Regions from separate parts of the Desemzia sp. C1 genome, predicted to be linked through region 1. Evidence: riboswitches for the same ligand, from Rfam matches in the RefSeq annotation. Region 1 holds a riboswitch; the other holds the start of a gene.

Evidence for each region. A riboswitch is a leader RNA that binds a small molecule or an ion and turns the genes downstream of it on or off. The one in region 1 is predicted to bind S-adenosylmethionine.
Region 2: linked by a shared signal. The riboswitch ahead of LMF32_RS04605 (hypothetical protein) and the one ahead of metK (methionine adenosyltransferase) in region 1 are both predicted to bind S-adenosylmethionine.

The regions. Positions count from the first base shown of each region.
Region 1 covers NZ_JAJIZP010000003.1:1,752,051-1,755,176, forward strand. Annotated here, with positions in the region: tRNA gene LMF32_RS08970 (tRNA-Ser) at 13-102, shown strand; tRNA gene LMF32_RS08975 (tRNA-Met) at 139-211, shown strand; tRNA gene LMF32_RS08980 (tRNA-Asp) at 247-319, shown strand; tRNA gene LMF32_RS08985 (tRNA-Phe) at 336-408, shown strand; tRNA gene LMF32_RS08990 (tRNA-Gly) at 419-489, shown strand; tRNA gene LMF32_RS08995 (tRNA-Ile) at 507-580, shown strand; tRNA gene LMF32_RS09000 (tRNA-Glu) at 610-681, shown strand; gene LMF32_RS09005 (hypothetical protein) at 783-1,586, opposite strand; SMK box riboswitch at 1,746-1,832, shown strand; gene metK (methionine adenosyltransferase) at 1,830-3,017, shown strand; gene LMF32_RS09015 (class I SAM-dependent methyltransferase) at 3,061-3,126, opposite strand, start outside.
Region 2 covers NZ_JAJIZP010000003.1:856,977-860,102, reverse strand. Annotated here, with positions in the region: gene LMF32_RS04615 (NADP-dependent oxidoreductase) at 1-464, opposite strand, end outside; gene LMF32_RS04610 (metalloregulator ArsR/SmtB family transcription factor) at 675-1,016, shown strand; SAM riboswitch class I at 1,289-1,391, shown strand; gene LMF32_RS04605 (hypothetical protein) at 1,469-1,690, shown strand; gene LMF32_RS04600 (hypothetical protein) at 1,979-2,236, shown strand; gene istB (IS21-like element helper ATPase IstB) at 2,330-3,079, opposite strand; gene istA (IS21 family transposase) at 3,076-3,126, opposite strand, start outside.

The DNA of each region.
Region 1 (3,126 bases):
AATTGTTATACCGGAGGATTACCCAAGTCCGGCTGAAGGGAACGGTCTTGAAAACCGTCAGGTGTGTAAAAGCACGCAAGGGTTCGAATCCCTTATCCTCCTTAACTCACTTTTTGTGGGCAGAAACATTTATATTATCGCGGGGTGGAGCAGTTGGCAGCTCGTCGGGCTCATAACCCGAAGGTCACAGGTTCAAGTCCTGTCCCCGCAATATATTGCTCTATAAGCAATAGAAACAGCAACAAAGGTCTCGTGGTGTAGGGGTTAACATGTCTGCCTGTCACGCAGAAGATCGCGGGTTCGATTCCCGTCGAGACCGTTTTAACTGAATATAAGGCCCGGTAGCTCAGTTGGTAGAGCACTTGATTGAAGCTCAAGGTGTCGGCAGTTCGACTCTGTCCCGGGCCATAACTAAAATGCGGGTGTAGTTTAGTGGTAAAACCTCAGCCTTCCAAGCTGATGATGGGAGTTCGATTCTCCTCACCCGCTCTTTTTTTATGTCTTCAGGGCCTATAGCTCAGCTGGTTAGAGCGCACGCCTGATAAGCGTGAGGTCGATGGTTCGAGTCCATTTAGGCCCATTACCTTATGGTTAAAAATAATTAATTAAGGCCCGTTGGTCAAGCGGTTAAGACACCGCCCTTTCACGGCGGTAACACGGGTTCGAATCCCGTACGGGTCATGCGATAAAAGCTGACGACGTCATAATGACGCCGTCAGTTTTTTTATTTTGAATGGAACAAACAAAAGCATCCTTTTTATGAGGATGCTTTTTGCTGCACATTATAGTAGGTAAAAAGAAATGGTTTCAATAAGAGTAAAGACAAATAGATAAGTCATTTGATAAAGGAACAGTGTTTTTAAGCACAGTTTTTTTTCTTTTTTACGATGGATCATATTTATAAAATGAAGAATAAATGGAACAGTGAATAGGAACAATACTAACAAGTAACCAAAAGTGCTGGCGAGTAAAAAGATAGTTGTCAGATAAATAAGTGTAATCAGGATAAGTGTCTTTAAAAGGAAATCTTTTTTCAATATAGGTTGCTGGACAGTTGTTTGCAGGTAATACGTATGCATCTCTACCAAAATATTGACCAGGACCAATGGAATGCTCCATTTTAATAACTCCAGCGGTAAAAAGTGAACTTGAGTAAAGAAACTCAAGTAGGTAATGATTCCGCCTTTAAAAAAACTGACAACTAAAATGGTCAAATTGGACCACCCTATACTTTTAAGATAATGCTGGAAGTGCATGATTAGACTATAGAGAATAGTTAACAATGCTACTAAGTAATTCGTTGATACAGCAAGTGTACTAATCAGCACAAGATTAATGATTTCTAACAGGATAAATGGAAGAGTGAGAGTGCTCTTAGCAAACAGTTCATGTTTGGACAAATACGACTCAATATAGTAGTTCGTAAATAAGTATAGGTATAACAGGAAAAAAACGGAGCGATTAAAAGTGTTATATTGTAAGGCATATACTGTTCCTATTATTAAATAACTAAGTGGTCTAAGAAAAACCAGTACAATAGGATTGTATAAAAATTGCTCAATAAAGTGTTTAAAAGTTTGTGTCACTGAGAAGCTCCTTTCTTGAGGTAACATTATATTCAAATAGGTAATGAGTGCAGTGGATCATTTTCTTATCTATCATACCAAAAAAATACAATGGATAAATAAAAAGTTTTTCATAGACCAATTGACGTATCATTTTGTATCTAATTGTGATAAACTGTATAAGGTTTGCAAAAGGATTCCCGATAGGATTCACTTTGAATAGTGGAGAAGCCTTGTAACCGAAAAAACAAAGGGGGATATCTAATGTCAGAAAGAAAATTATTTACATCCGAGTCCGTATCAGAAGGACATCCGGATAAGATTGCGGATCAAATAAGCGACGCAATTCTTGATGCCATTTTAGAAAAAGATTCAACAGCTCGTGTAGCTTGTGAGACAATAGTCACAACTGGTTTAGTTTTAGTAGCAGGAGAAATTTCAACTACTGCTTATGTAGATATTCAAAAAATCGTTCGTGATACCGTTCGAGATATTGGATACACAAGAGCAAAATATGGATTTGATGCAGAAACATGTGGTGTACTTGTCGCAATAGATGAACAATCGGGAGATATTGCTCAAGGGGTCAATGATTCAGTTGAATCTAGAGAATTGAATGATGATGAGTTAAGTCAAATAGGAGCTGGAGATCAAGGATTGATGTTTGGTTTTGCTATCAACGAAACACCAGAATTGATGCCGTTGCCTATTTCGTTAAGTCATCGTTTAACAAGAAAAATTGCAGCTTTACGTAAAGAGAATGAGATATCTTACTTACGACCTGACGCTAAAGCACAGGTTACTGTAGAGTATGATGAAGCAGGGAAACCAGTTCGAGTGGATACTGTGGTTATTAGTACCCAACATGCTCCAGAAGTGGCTTATGAAGAGCTAAAGCAAGATATGATTGAAAAAGTGATCAAACAAGAAATTCCTGCTGAATTGTTGGATGCAGAAACAAAATACTTTATTAATCCAACGGGTCGATTCGTTATTGGTGGACCACAAGGTGACGCTGGGTTGACAGGACGTAAAATTATTGTAGATACTTACGGTGGATACGCTCGTCATGGTGGAGGAGCTTTCTCTGGAAAAGATCCTACAAAAGTTGACCGTTCAGCAAGTTATGCTGCACGATACATTGCGAAGAACATCGTTGCTGCTGGTTTAGCAGATAAATGTGAAGTGCAATTAGCTTATGCTATTGGTGTAGCTCAACCCGTTTCTATTTCGATTGATACATTTGAAACGGGTAAAGTTTCAGAAGCTAAATTGATTGAAGCTGTTCGTTCTAATTTCGACTTGAGACCTGCAGGTATTATTCAAATGCTTGATTTGCAAAGACCTATCTACAAGCAAACTGCAGCTTACGGTCATTTTGGCAGAACAGATATTGAACTGCCTTGGGAAAAGACGGATAAAGTAGATGTATTAAAAGAATTATTAAGTTAAATAAAAAAGAGATGGATATTCCATCTCTTTTTTATTTTGCCTCTTAAACTAGTTTTTCAACAGCCAACAAAAATGGCGGGTAATTTTTTTGATTTATAAACCCATATTT
Region 2 (3,126 bases), 900 kb from region 1:
CCTCCAGCCCCTGCTTGAATCAAGACTTTATTACCAGGTTTTACTTGCATGATGTCATGTAAAGCTTGATAGCTGGTCAATCCAACAAGTGGGATTGAGGCAGCTTCCTCAAAAGAAAGATTTCGGGGCTTTAATACGATTTCCTCTTCATGAATAGCTAAGAATTCAGCAAAAGTTCCTATTTTTGATTTACGAGGACGCCCATAAACTTCATCCCCAACGTTAAACTTCTTGACCTCTTTACCTACTTTTACGACTTTACCTGAAAAATCATTTCCTAATACAAGCGGCATATTGTATTTTAATAACATTTTTAACTTTCCATCTCGAATTTTAAAATCGATCGGGTTAAGACTGGCAGCATAAATTTCCACTAATACCTCTTTGTTAGAGATTTCTGGAATTGGAAGAGTCAATGGTTCTAAATGCTTTTGTTTATAATGGGAAATACCCATTGCTTTCATTTGTTGAGTCAAAATATATTCCTCCTGAACCGTTCTATGGTTTAAACATTTAAACTAATGAACATAATAGAGATTATTTTTAAATTTGTCAACACTAAACTTTTGAAGTAGCAGTTGAAGCTAGCAACTAGCGTATGGACAGGTGCGTTGACAGGAACTATGTTAGATGGTTTAATAGTTTAGACTATTGAACAGAAAGAGAGCATAAAAATGAATAAACAGGATTATCACAGACTTAAAGTTGAATTTGATGACATAAAAGATTTTCTTTTAGCGTTGGGCGATGAAAAAAGACAATTGATTCTTATTGCATTATTGCATCAAGAATCATGTGAAGGTTTACGCGTAACCGATTTAACAGATATTACAGAACTGTCACGGCCTGCAGTGTCTCACCACCTAAAGATTTTGAAACAAGCGGGCATTGTTGATATACGCAGTGAAGGTACGAAAAATTATTACTATCTTTCAAATATGGCAAAAGAAGTAAGCAAACTAAAAGAACTGACCGAACATGTCTTGGTGCTTTTAAAAGAAAAGGAAAAAAACTGAGGGAAAATTCTTCTTGTTTTGACAAATAATTAATAAGGAAAGGGTAGGAATAAGTAGTTTTGTTAAGAATAACTTATTCCTACCCTTTTTGTTGTATAAAAACTGGTGTACTAGATTAAAACAAATTTGGCTGGTGTGTGGCAATACAAACTTAGAGACTTTAGTAAACATTGAGTTTGAAAATATGTGTTGACGTCAAGTAGAAATTAGTACTATCTTAAACTTGAAACATAAAAAGTTTATGTTATACTAATTTTACAATAGAATAGTAAAGCTTATTAAGAGCAAGTGGAGGGAATTGGCCCGTTGAAGCTTCAGCAACCGACCTTAAGGCACGGTGCTAAATCCAACAAGTGTGAACTTGGAAAATAAGACCATCATTCAAGCGAACACTTCTTAATTACTAAGTGACGCTTTTTTTATTGCAAAAAATAAAAGGAGATGTTGTTGTAATGGAAGTAACACCAGTTGAAGTAAAACAGTATTTTAATGATTTTAAGAAAGAAGTTTTGGAACGACAAACCCATTGGGAAGAAATTGATCCTAGACCACACGCTGTAGGAGTTTTTGTACGTTTACGGAGATTGACTTGGTATGAAGAGATTCTTCCTAAAATCGAAGAAGCTATCGCGCTAATAGAGGATATTGAAGAGAAACAACTGTTTATAAAATAATAAGTGTGAAAAGCGAGAGTGGAAAAAAGCCGCTTAGCTCATACCACTTCAAGAATCATGCTCGGATGCTCGTAGATCATCCGAGCATGATTCGTAAAAATTCAGGAGTTGAGAGTTGTTTCCCTGCTCTACTTTTTTCATTGCGGCCCATATTTTTTATTGTCCTTTCTGTGATGGTTGAGAAATGAAAGATAGACCGTTGATATTGATAACAAAATCGACTGTGGTATTACATTCTGCTAAGTTATTAAAATTGGACGGATGACTTAATTATAGCCACTAATTGTAATGAAGTATTTGACGCTGACCAGAAAAAAACTGCTAGAGAATAATCAGATTTACCTGATAGAAGAACGGATCGTTGGACTGGAAGGCACAGATGAAGAGCTTCAAGGCGTTATCTTCGAAAGCGGAGAAAAAATCAGCATATCCCGTGATTTCTGTACGATACTATTAGATAAACACTTTTCATTTATCGACTCATTAGATATCAAATTAGGTGAAGCAGGATTCGTTATTACAGATTTTTGGATCGAACGAATGTAAAAGGCATTTATGTGTTGACGTCAAGTAGAAATCGGCAATTTATGCTAATTAATTTTCCACACATTCTGCTTGATAAGTTTCGGCACTTTTTTGTTACGTAAACATGCTTTGACGGTTCTTCATTCGATAACTCTCATCATTCATTTGAACAACCTCTACGCGATGAAGGAGACGGTCTAGTATAGCCGTCGCAATCCCCTCATCTCCCAGTAGTTCTCCCCACTGATCTGGACTTTTGTTGGAAGTGAGAATAATTGAACTTCGTTCATATAAGTGATTGATTAAGTGAAAAAATTGGTTCGCTTCTCGTTGATCCATAGCCATATACATCAAATCGTCAATAATAATTAAATCAGCTTTCTTAATTCGACCTAATGCCAATTGAGATTTTCGAGTATACTCGCTTGTTTTCAGTATTGTCATCAGTTCTCCCATTGGGAGAAACATCACTTGATATCCTTTTTCAATAGCTTCTAATCCCATTCCTATTGCCAAATGCGTTTTTCCTACACCAGGGGGACCAAGCAGGATAAGGTTATATTGCTGTTCAAGCCAATTCATTTCTTTTAGCTGTTTCATTTGGCGCTCTGTGAGGCTTGTTTGTTCACTTAATTCATAAGCCTCAAGTGTTTTATGATAAGGGAATTTAGCCCATTTTAATCGCTTTACTTTGTTTTTCTCTTCGCGTTTAGTCAATTCAAAAGTAAGTAGATGATCTAAAAATTCATGGTACGTCCAAGACTGTTGTTCTGCTTCTCGCATAAGAGTGGGAAGCTCTAGCGATACTTCAGCTAAACGAAGTTGCTTAAAGGCTAGCTGAAGAGGTTCGAGACCTGTGCTCATCTTGTTTCACCTCCTAAAAGTTTTGTGTACTCGTTAATGGAGCGAGT